2 regions of the Protofrankia sp. BMG5.30 genome follow, and region 1 is predicted to be linked to the other one. Evidence: riboswitches for the same ligand, from Rfam matches in the RefSeq annotation. Region 1 holds a riboswitch; the other holds the start of a gene.
What was found. A riboswitch is a leader RNA that binds a small molecule or an ion and turns the genes downstream of it on or off. The one in region 1 is predicted to bind S-adenosylmethionine.
Positions count from the first base shown of each region.

Region 1 (6,082 bases):
CAGTTTCATCGAGTGCCGCACCATGGGACACCGCTGGGAACCCCACAGCGCGGTCTGGGACAAACAGGCCCGCGCCTACCATGTCATCCACGAATGTGACCGCTGCCACACTCAGCGCAAGGCGTGGTGGAGCCGTAACGGCGAGATCACCTCCGCGGGCTACAGCTACCCCGAGGGTTACCTGACCAAGGACGTCGGCTACATCGGCGCCGACGGCCGCGGCGTGCTGCGCACCGAGTACCTCGCCCGCGTCTTCACCGCGACCGCCAGCCGCGGCACCGGCAACGGCAACGCCCCGCGAACCTCCTGAGGAGGACACAGACACACGTTGGCCTGGACGGGGACGGCTGACTGAGCCCTGCTCCACAACGCAGGACGGACCCACCCTGCCGGGACGGGTCACCGGCCCGGAACGGTCACCGGCCGGCCGGGACGACCAGGCTTCCCGGATACCGACGGCCGGCGGTCCCAGCTGTTGGCAGTGACCGGTCAGCGGCCGGTCAGTTGGTGCAGACGCCGGCCAGGGTGGGCAGGACGGGCGGGGTGACGGCGTCGGGGGCGAACCAGCCGGGCAGCCGGCGGGTGTCGYGCGCGGGGGCGCAGCCGTCCGGCCCTTCCCGGTAGGTCCAGCTCGGGCCGTCGCGCAGGTAGGTGCGCAACGCCGTGACGAGCCGGTCGATGTCGTCGGAGCAGGTGCCGACACCGACGCTTGCCCGCAGCGCCGAGCCTGGCAGGTCCAGCCGGGCGAGCAGCGGATGGGCGCAGAAACGGCCGTCGCGCACGCCGATGCCGTGCTCGGCGGACAGGTAGGCGGCCGTCCGCGCGGCGCTGTGGCCGGGCACGGTGAAGGTGACCACGCCGAGCCGGTCGGGGGCGTCCGCCCAGATCCGCGGGATCTCCACGCCCGGCAGCCCGGACAGCCCCGCGACAAGCTGGTCACGTAGCGCGTCCTCGTGACGTTCGAGGGTGCCCGGCGCGAGCGCGGCCAGCACCTGGCAGGCCGCGGCCAGGGCGGCCGCACCGAGCGAGTTGGGGGAGCCCGCCTCGTGCCGCTGCGGGGCGGTCTTCCAGGTGGTGGCGGTGGCGGTCACCCCGGCTACGGCACCGCCACCGGCGAGGTACGGCGGCGCGGCGTCGAGCCAGTCCGCGCGGCCGATCAGCGCCCCGGCGCCGTAGGGCGCGTAGAGCTTGTGAGCGGACAGCGCGACATAGTCGACGTCCCAGGCGGCCATGTCGATGCGGCGGTGCGGCGCCAGCTGCGCGGCGTCCACGACGATCCGCGCGCCGTGGACGTGCGCGATCTCGGCGATCTCGGCGACGGGGACGACCTCGCCGGTCACGTTCGACGCGCCCGTCACGGCGACGAGGCAGGCCGGCCGGTGCGCCAGCGCCCGCCGGAGGCGGTCGAGGGTCGCGTCGACGGTGTCCGCGGCCGGCAGGCAGCGATGCCGGACGGCACGCCAGGGCAGCAGGTTCGCGTGGTGTTCGACGTCGAGGAACAGCACGTCACCGCGGCCGGGGTCCCCCGCCTGGCCGGTGTCGTCCGGATGGCCGGCGGCGCCCGCGCCCGCGGTGCCGTCCACGTGGCCGGCGGCCGCCCCGCGGCCCGGGCTGTCGTCCGGGTGACTGGTGGCCGCCGGCCCGGGCAGGCAGCGGGCGAGCAGGTTGAGCGCGTCGGTGGTGTTGCGGGTGAACACCACGACGTCCTCGGGCCGCGCGCCGACGAAGGCGCCGACCGTCCCGCGCGCCGACTCGTACAGCGCGGTGGTCACCTGGGAGGCGTATCCGGCGCCGCGGTGGACGCTGGCGTAGAACGGCAGGATCTCGTCCACTCTGGCCGCCACGGCGGACAGGCACGGGGCGGACGCGGCGTAGTCGAGGTTGGCGTACCGCGCCTGCCCGCCCTGGACGAGCGGAACCCGCAGATCCGCGCCGACGACCGGCAGCAGCGGCCCGTCCACCCCCGCTGGCTGTGGGTGGGCGCCGGCGGCAACGCCGTCCACGGCCCCGGCCGGAAACGGCACCGCCGGCCGCGGGCGGACGGGGGTCTGGATGGTGGCAGGGGCGGTCACGGCACTCCTCGGGGTCCACCGGACCCGGGGGCGGATCCGCGCTTACCGCAGCCACCGCGGCTACGGCCTGGTCCTCACCCGGGGCACCCCACCGCGGAGGAGGGTTGCCGGCCAGCGAGCCGGGGCTTGACGCTGACGCTCATGACCTGTGCCGAGCATACCGGGGATGCCGGACACGCGCCGCCAACGGCGACAGCCCCGGCGGACGGGAGCCGTCGGGCGGCCCGTTCGCGGACACGGGCTACGGGCTGCCGAAGTCCGGGAGGATGAGCGAGCCGTCCTCGGCGAACGAGAAACCGGGATTATGGGCGATCTCCCACACGTGGCCGTCGAGGTCGGTGAAAACCCCCGCGTAGCCGCCGTAGAACGTCTCGGCCGCGGGGCGGGTGATCGTGGCACCCGCCCGTTGCGCCGCCGCGATGATGCCGTCGACCTCCGCTCTGGAGCGGACGTTGTGCGCGAGCGCGACACCGCTGAACCCGCCTGTCTGCCCACCGGTACTCCCCTCGGCGTCCTCGGCGATACCGCAGTCGCGGGCCAGCTTGTCGCGTCCCCAGAGCACCAGCACGGCYCCGCCGGCCTGGAAGAAGACGGTCTCCTCGAGCTCCTGGCCCTGCCAGCCCAGCCGCTCGTAGAACGCCCGGGCACGCCCCACGTCCCCGACACCCAGTGTGATCAGACTGATCCGCTGCTCCATGTGTGGAAGGTACCCGGCCGTTTTCCCCGGCGAGGGGCGGCTTTCCGGACGGATCGCTGCGAACCGTCCCATCCCGCCCGGCGGCCCGTCCGCGATGACGGTTCGCGGGCCCGTGGCCGGCAGGGTGCGGGGCATCGGGAGTTTCGGGTTCTGAGATGTCTCGCGGCTGGTGGGACAGCGTCGGACGGATGATCGAAAGGATGCTGCCGGGAACGGTGCGGGATGGCCTGGGCGGGGCGTCAGAACGGGTGAACAAGAATAAACGAGGATTGTGGTGGCGGGTCGGTTGTACAGTGCCGAGCATGACATCCCGCCGCATTCTGCTGCACAGCGATCGCGTGATCGATCACGCGCTTGTGGCCAGCGCGGCGTGTACCAGTGGGTGTGGCCCGCACGGGATGCGCTGACAACCGCGGACCGGCGCCACGGCACCGGTTCCGGTCGCGTCATCCCAAGCCGTCCGGTCACGCCGGTACGTCACCGGCCRGTCTGAATTCTCCCGTTCCGACCGCTCATCCGGATCCTGGCGCGTTCTCCGATTTGCCGTGTGCGCCTGGTCGTCAACCAGCCGATTTTTCTCGGGGGCGGCGGTTGCGCCGGGAACGCCGGTCGGCGGTGACGGCAGGAACGCCGAGGTGCGTGTCACGGCCCGCGGGCCAGCCGTCCCGCGGGTCCACCGGCAACGCGAAAAAAATGTAATCACGCTGTTTTTCCACCCGTACCGCTCGCCATCCGTATCGCTTTCCGCCCGTACCGACAGGGAGTCGAGCATGCCACTCATCCACCCACTACTCGCGGGCACCGCCCTGGTGCCCGATTCCCTGCTGCGAGACGAAAACGAAACGGTGGAACCGCATGTGCTGGCCGCGCTGACCCGCTCCCTCGGTGCCGCGACCGGGATATGGACGGCGATCCTGCGCCACGACCCGGTCAACCGCTGGTACACCCGGCTCGTGCTGTCCGGATCGGTCGAGGTGTGGCTGATCAGCTGGTGCCCGGACCAGTACACCCGCGCGCACGACCATGGCGGCGCGTTCGGCGCGCTGACCGTCATCCAGGGGCCCGTCACGGAGATCGCCTGCGACGCGGACTGGCGGCCCCGTGACTGGCGGCAGCATGAACGGGGGGCGTCGCTCACATTCGATCGGAACCACATTCACAAGGTGGGGAATTCGGGGACTATCCCGGCCGCGACCATCCACGCCTACTCTCCCCCGGAACTGCCGATGCGGTATGCACCGGACGCCGCCGAGCAGGCGGTCGAGGGCTTCCTGCTCGAGAACGCGCTCGGTGGTGCCGCCGCTGGGGACGCGGCGGGGGCGCTTGCCGTGGGCGGAGGGCGGCCGTGAGCGGCAGCCGGATCGACGCGATGCTTGCCCGGGCACGCGCCCGCCTGGAGCGTCTCGACCCGCCTACGGCCGCGGCGGCGGTGGCGGACGGGGCACTGCTGGTCGACATCCGGCCCGCGGCCCAGCGCGGCGCCGAGGGCGGCATCCCCGGCGCGCTGATCATCGAACGTAACGTCCTGGAGTGGCGGCTGGACCCCACCAGTGACGCGCGTCTCCCGCAGGCCACCGGCGACGACATCAAGGTCATCATCATCTGCTCGGAGGGGTACACCTCCAGCCTCGCGGCGGCGTCCCTGCAGGATCTGGGCCTGCGCCACGCCACCGACGTCGTCGGTGGCTTCCGCGCGTGGGAGCGCAACGGCCTCCCAACGATCACTCACAGCAGCAAAGATCATCACCTTCAGTAACTAACTTCACTGAAAGGTCTTGGCCGATCTCTTAGCGTAAGGGTGCTCACTATCACGGTGAGTAACGGGGATGACCGCCGGAGCCCGTCCGCATCCCCGTGTCGGCCACACGCGCGGACGGGGCCGGGGCCCATCTGCCCGGAACGGCGGCAGAGGGGTGATGGCATGTCCATCTCGAGCCGTACGGTCTCACCCACGATCACCGCGGTTTCCTGTGCCGTCGCCGTCGCGGTGGCCCTGACGCCTCATCCGGCCGGGGCGGCCATCGCGTCGGCCGGCGGTGCGCCCGCCGCGACCGACGCGGCCCTGGGCGCCCTGACGACGGGGCAGGGATCCGCAACGACCTGGACGGACGGGCAGGAGTCCGCCAGCGGCAGGCAGAAGCCCAGCAGCACCAGGAAGAGGGCCACTGGCGACAGGCAGAGGTCCACCGGCAACCGGCGGGAGTCGTCCAACAGCAGAAAGGAATCCACGGGCGACAGGCAGGAATCGTCAGGTAACGAGTGGGAATCATCCGGTAACGAGTGGGAATCCTCCGACGGCGGATGGGAGTCCTCCGCTGGCAGGCAGGAGTTCCCCGGCAGGTCGTTGCGGCTGGGCAGCCAGGGCGACCCGGTGGCGCGGCTGCAGATCCGGCTTGGGATCTTCGCCGACGGGAGGTTCGGCCCGCGGACCGCACGCGGCGTCCGCACCTTCCAGTCCGGCGTCGGCCTGACCATCGACGCCGTGGTCGGCCCGCGGACCTGGGGTGCACTCTTCGGCGCGTCAGCCGCGCCGGCGGTGTCCGCCCCGGCCTCAGCCCAGCCGGTGCCAGCGCTGCTGACAACTCCGGCGGTGGCACAAACGGCGGTGGCGTCAACGGCGGCGCTGACAGTGGCTCCGGTCGGGGCGTCCACCTCGGTCGCGGCGGCGGCGTTCGCGGTCGCCCAACAGCAGATCGGCAAACCGTACCGCTACGGCGCCGCTGGGCCGAACGACTTCGACTGCTCTGGTCTGATCAAGTACGTGTACACCCAGGTCGGCGCCTCGGTCCCCCGTACCACCTACGACCAGTTCGCCGCGTTGCAACCGGTCAGCCGCGCCGACGCCCGGCCAGGAGACGTGATCTTCTTTCTCGACGCCGAGGGGGAGGCCTACCACGACGCCATCTACGCCGGAAACGGACAGATGATCGTTTCGCGTCGGCCCGGCACCAATGTCCAGTACCAGGAGATCTGGTCGGGCGACTATCGCATCGGACGGGTCTGAAGACCGGAGGACCTGTAGCTTCCAGCCGGACGGGAAGCATGATCGCATCACCTTGGGCGCTCTGACCGTAGACTCTGCGCCACGCGCTGCCGGCGATCATAGCTGTGATTCTGCTCACCCTTGCGATCGTCAGGAACACCGTCCCCGATTCCCCGGGGGCGGGCGGGGACCCGGGATGCCCGGTTTGGTAGCACCGGGCATCTACTACGAGTGGTAGTACATATACACAACGCTGCGATTTGACAACGGAACGCCGATCGACAGGGCCAGAACCGGGTGTGTTGGGCGCGCTGCGGACGCGAGCGTTCC
Region 1 is NZ_MOME01000025.1:4,266-10,347, forward strand. It holds gene BL254_RS15015 (hypothetical protein) at 1-310, shown strand, start outside; gene BL254_RS15020 (aminotransferase class V-fold PLP-dependent enzyme) at 501-2,003, opposite strand; SAM riboswitch class IV at 2,106-2,219, opposite strand; gene BL254_RS15025 (VOC family protein) at 2,314-2,769, opposite strand; gene BL254_RS15030 (cysteine dioxygenase family protein) at 3,540-4,118, shown strand; gene BL254_RS15035 (rhodanese-like domain-containing protein) at 4,115-4,525, shown strand; gene BL254_RS15040 (NlpC/P60 family protein) at 4,691-5,773, shown strand.

Region 2 (5,828 bases), on a different contig from region 1:
ACCGATCTCCTGGACGCACCACTGGCTGTGGGTGCTGCCGGCGCTGGCCACACTGGCAGGTCCACGACGGCCGCGTGGGGGGCGTCTCGCGCCGCTGGGCGGCTTCACGCTGCTCGTCCTCTCCCCGCTGTGGTGGTTACCCAACGAGGACGACCGCGAATACCGGTGGCACGGCTGGCAGCTCGTGATCGGGAACTCCTACGTGATCGCAGCCGTCCTCTTTCTCCTCGTGATCGGCGTCCACGTGTTCCGCCCGCATGCTCCTGCCGGGCGGCACGGGGATCAGACGGCGGCGGGCCGTGGCGTGGGCAGAACCGAACGCACCGCGCTCACCCACCCGGCGCCGAGGGTGCCGTCCTCCACGACGACGTTGTCGTAACCGGGCAGCAGATCGATCAGGTCCGTGTGGTGCAGCGCGTTCGCGACAAGGTGCATGCGGCCGACATGGTCGGCCATGACCAGGTCGCTGGCGGAGTCCCCGATCGCGATCGCCTGCTCCGGGCGCAGCCCCCGGCGAGCCAGGTCGAAGGCCACCGCGGCCCCCTTGCTGACTCCGTCGGGCACCAGGTGGTAGACGTGCGGAACATCGTCCAGATCGGGCATGGTGGCCCGCGCGATGATGCCGTTGTCGCGCATGGTCAACCATCCATAACCTTCCGCGGCAAGCCACGCGTCGGCCGCGACCACGTCGATGTTGCCCCGCAGCATGATGTCGATCTCACGGCCGCGGATCCAGGAGCGGTGCGCCTCCAGGCGTCCCGGATACTGGGCGACCAGCGCCGTGACCAGCTCGTCGGGTATCCGGTCGAACGTCTCGGGCATGGCTCCGCGCAGGATCTGGCTGCTGTGCCCGTGGTCCCAGCCGACGATGGCACCGAGTTCGGCGATGAAACCGTCCGCCCCGAAGATCGAGGCAGCCTCCGTGAGCTGAGGCCGGGTCCGTCCGCTGACCAGGACCAGCGCGATGCCGGCCCGGTGCAGATCGATCAGAGCGTGCGCCGGGTCCAGGGTGACGGAGTGATCTTCGCTGCGGAAGAAGCATCCACGTGGCCCCACCATGGTCCCGTCGAGATCGGTATAGACGACCCGGACACTCATCGGTGCTGTCCTCCTGTTCACGCTGTTCGCGCTCTTCATGGCGTTCACGCTGTTCGTGGCGGCTGGGCGTTCGTGGCACGTGGGACGGGGCGGCGCGGGCGTTTCGTGGGGCCGTGCCGCGCCACGGCGTCGGGGCTGTCACCTGGTGCGGGCCACCTGTCCGGGACAGACCGTGCCCTGCCCACGGCGGCCCGTCTGGTGCGGCAGGGCCACGGTCAGCCGCTTTCCACCGGACCGTGGTACAGCCGGGCGTAGCGGGCGGCGTACTCCGGAATCGTGATCATAGGTGGCCGCTCCCGCACCGCCACCTGATGGGTACGCGGCTCCAGCCCGCTGTCACCGCGCCTGAACTGGGTCAGCGTCCCGCTGAGAGAGTCGGTGTGGACGCCCAGCCTGGTCCACGCCGCATGGATGATCTCCGCGGCCATCCGTCCAAGAGCCTCGTCGGACTGGTGACGGTGGACCTTGCGGCCGACCTCGACCTGAGCGAGGGCGTCCACTCCCAGCAACGAGCACACGTCCACGACCTGGGCGAACTCGATGCCGTAGCCGGAGACGAACGGTAGTTGTTCCAGCAGGGCCCGCCGGCCTGCGAACTCACCGGCCAGCGGCTGCACCAGCCCGGCGAGCTGTGGCCAGTGCAGGTTGAGCAGGGGGCGCGCGACGAGTTCGGTGACCCGGCCGCCGCCGCCGGGCAGCAGCCCCCCGGCCAGCGGCCGGTCATAGGACGCYTTGACGTAGGACACCGCGCCCTCGGTCAGCAGCGGCCCGAGCAGCCCGGTGACCAGGCTCGCGTCGAAGTCCTCCAGATCGGCGTCGACGAAGACCACGATGTCCCCGGACGTGGCGTACAGGGACTTCCACAGGGCCTCGCCCTTGCCGGCGACCCGCCCRTAGCCGGTGAGGATGCGCTCCTCGGYGAACACCGCCGCGCCCGCGGCGGCCGCCTCGGAGGCGGTCGCGTCCACCGACCCCGGATCGATGACGACGATCTCGTCGACGAGAGGCACCGCGGCCATAAGATCGCGGCGGAGCGCCGAGACGATCGCGCCGACGGTGGCCGCCTCGTTCAACGCGGGCAGCACCACGCTGATCGGCCCTGCCTTACGGGCCAGTAGTTCCCCTGGTGAGAAGTCCCGCCCGTAGTACGTCCTATGCTCGAACCAACGGTATACGTCAGACCGCACACGGACTACAGTACGGACTGACAACCGCATACGGCTCATCCAGAGGGGCAGAGGGACCGGCCCAGTGAAGCCCCGGCAACCACCCGCATCAGTGCGCGGCAGGTGCTAATTCCGTCCTGAGATGCATCCGGCTCTCGGGAAAGATGAGGAGTTTCACAGATGACAGTCGCTCCCGAGCGCGTCGCAACGATCAGCCCGGACGTCGTCAATCCCGCGGTTTCCCTGTCGTGTCGCCACTGCGGCGCCACCTATCCGCTCTCCCCGACGCATGTCTGTATCGAGTGCTTCGCCCCGCTGGAGATTGCCTACGACGACTCCGTGCTACGCCGGGTCACCCGGGAGTCCATCGAGGCCGGTCCCGCCAGCCTGTGGCGCTATGTCGGGCTGCTGCCCGCCGGCCACGACCCCGCGCGCCGGGTGTCGCTCGGCGCGGGCTGGACGCCGCTGCGCCCGGCCCCCCGCCTCGCCGCCGAGCTCGGGATGCGGACACTGTGGGTCAAGGACGACACCGCGAACCCCACCCACTCGTTCAAGGACAGGGTCGTGTCGGTGGCGCTGTCGGCCGCGCGCGAGCACGGGTACACCACGGTCGCCTGCGCGTCCACCGGCAACCTGGCCCAGTCGGTGGCAGCGCACGCCGCGTCCGCCGGGCTACGTTCGGTTGTGCTGATCCCGCATGATCTGGAGGACGGCAAGACCGTGTCGACCGCCGTCTACGGCGGCACGCTGGTCGCGATCGAGGGCAACTACGACGACGTCAACCGCCTGTGCAGCGAGCTCTCCGGCGAGTACGAATGGGCGTTCGTCAACGTCAACGTGCGGCCGTTCTACGCCGAGGGCTCCAAGACGCTCGGCTACGAGGTCGCCGAACAGCTCGGCTGGCGGCTGCCGGAGCAGGTCGTGGTGCCGATCGCGTCCGGGTCGCTGCTGACGAAGATCGACAAGGCGTTCGGTGAGCTCGGCCGGCTCGGCCTGGTGGAGCCGACCCCGCACCGGGTCTTCGGCGCGCAGGCGCAGGGCTGCAACCCGGTCGCGGCGGCCTTCGCCCGCGGGGCGGACACGGTCGCACCGGTGAAGCCGTCCACCATCGCCAAGTCGCTGTCGATCGGCAACCCGGCGGACGGCCCGTACGCCCTCGACGTGGCCCGTCGCACCGGCGGCGCGATCACCGACGTCACCGACCCCGAGATCGTCGAGGGAATCCGCCTGCTGGCCCGGACGGAGGGTGTCTTCGGCGAGACCGCCGGCGGCGTCACCGTCGCGTGCCTGCGGCGGCTGCTGCGCGAGGGCCTGCTCGACCCCGACGCGGAGACCGTCATCTTCAACACCGGCGACGGCCTGAAGACCCTCGACCCGCTGATCCCGACAGGCCGGCCGACCGCGACCATCCGCCCGTCCCTGGCCGCCTTCGAAGCCGCCGGCCTCGGCGACTGACCCCGACCGCCCAACACCCTCCGCAGGATCTTCCGCTATTCAGCACCGCCGACATCTCCGGGACGACGCAAACGGCGGCGCGGCCACCTGCCCGCGCCGCCGTTCCGGCAGACCACTGAGAAGAAGCCCGTGTCGATTCATTCCGACAACTGGCCGGTAAAGCCAAGATTGTGGACACCGAACCGGAAGACGAGAACTTCGTTCACTTTCGCCTGCCCGGGGGCCGCTTTGAACATGGCCGAGGCCTGCCACTGACGGCAGCTTCCGAACTCGCGGCCCGACGAAAGAATCGAGCTGGGCTCCCCTTCGAGTCGATGAGTATCGAACCATGTCCGCCTCCTGCGATCTCGACAGCTTCGAGCGGCTCGGGGACACCMTGGGAGTCAACACCCAGCCCATAGTGATCGACGGATTGGTCCGCTATTCCGAAGACGAACGACACGCGGAACCCAGAAACAAAGATCTGTGGATCGCGGGGACCTCACGGTCGTCGACGAGCACGACGCGGCGGCCTGGTTTCAATCCGGCTCGGATTTGTAGATCGCGGGGACCGCTGTCCGAATTGTACCCCGTCTGAGCTGGGGGTTTGCAAGATCCAACCACAACCTCCTTTTGAAGATCTTTTAGATCATGGTGAGATGATCTAAAAATTCTGTGTCGTTGCAGGTCAGGATGCATGTCGATCTCTCACCACAACCTCCCGGGTTCGTCGGCGTGTCGGAGGTTGTGGTGGATGATCTCCCTGGGGCACGCGTCTGTCCGTCCGGATCGGGTGCCGGGGACCCTCCGGTGCCGGATCCGGACAGGCCGATGGAGCGCATGCCGATGGTGACACCTCCGCGACTTCGCTTCGACAGCCGTGGCGTGGCCATCCCCGCGAGCACCTCCACGACCGACACGGACGACTCCCATGATCCCACCGCCGTCCCCTTCCCGGATACCACCATGCCCGGAAGCGGCGCCGGCCTGTCCGCACCTCATGGAAACCACACGAGGAGGTGGCGATGGCCCGCACCATCCGTATCAACGGCATCGACGTCCCCGTTATCAACGGTGATCTGATGCCGATCGTCGTCGACATCGACGTGATGCTGGCCAGGCGGAAGATGTCCGTGGGCGAGCTCGCGGACCGCGTAGGGATCACGCCCGCCAACCTGGCGGTACTCAAGAACGGCCGCACCAGGGCAGTGCGCTCCGCGACGCTCGCCGCGCTCCGCGAGGTGCTCAGGTGCCAGCCGGGCGACCTGCTGCGCTGGGAGGCCGAGGACGCCACGGACGGACGACGTGCCCCATGGCGGGCGTGAAAACGCCTGGCACCACCGGCCCGTGACACGGCACATGGACCGCATGGACATGGATCGCCGATCACCCGCAGCACCGTCCCGGCCCCGTTGGGTAGATTCAGGTTGACCTGTACCGCACCGTCCTGGTCGGCGATCGCGACGTGCGAACGTGCCCCAGCACCGCGAACCCCCGTCCTTCCAGCGCGCAACGGCGGGGGTTCGTCGGTGGGCGGGCAGCCAGGGCTTCGCCGTAGTCGCTCGACGCCCGCGTGGCGATCTGCCAGTTCGACGGAGTTCTGGGCACGTGACCGGCACGGGGTTCACCGATGGTTCACGGGCCGGACGATGGCATGCGGCCGGCGCGCGGCCGCCACCTGGCCGGGCCCGTGGCGGGCCGTCCGGCCGTGCGGCGCAACGGGGGGCGAGCTTGCACTCACCCACCTCGAGTGCTAAACAGGAGCTGGCACTCACCCGCTTCGAGTGCCAGGGCTGAGCGACGAGGCCACCGGGCCGTCCGTCGCGGGCGTCGTCTTGGCCAGGCCATTGAACAGCCATTCCCCTGGGAGGACCACGACACCATGCCGAAGATCATTGCCTTCGATGAGGAGGCACGGCGCGGCCTGGAGCGCGGCATGAACCAGTTGGCCGACGCCGTGAAGGTCACACTCGGCCCGAAGGGCCGCAACGTCGTTCTGGAGAAGAAGTGGGGCGTCCCCACGATCACCAACGACGGTGTGAGCATCGCCAAGGAGATCGAGCTCGAGGACCCGTACGAGAAGATCGGTGCGGAGCTCGTCAAGGAAGTAGCGAAGAAGACCAACGACGT
Region 2 is NZ_MOME01000005.1:145,027-150,854, reverse strand. It holds gene BL254_RS02430 (HAD family hydrolase) at 283-1,098, opposite strand; gene BL254_RS02425 (glucosyl-3-phosphoglycerate synthase) at 1,314-2,285, opposite strand; SAM riboswitch class I at 2,318-2,435, shown strand; gene thrC (threonine synthase) at 2,445-3,719, shown strand; gene BL254_RS02415 (helix-turn-helix transcriptional regulator) at 4,781-5,023, shown strand; gene groL (chaperonin GroEL) at 5,581-5,828, shown strand, end outside.
Region 2: it holds a riboswitch for S-adenosylmethionine, as region 1 does, so the genes downstream of both, thrC (threonine synthase) here and BL254_RS15020 (aminotransferase class V-fold PLP-dependent enzyme) in region 1, are expected to answer to the same signal.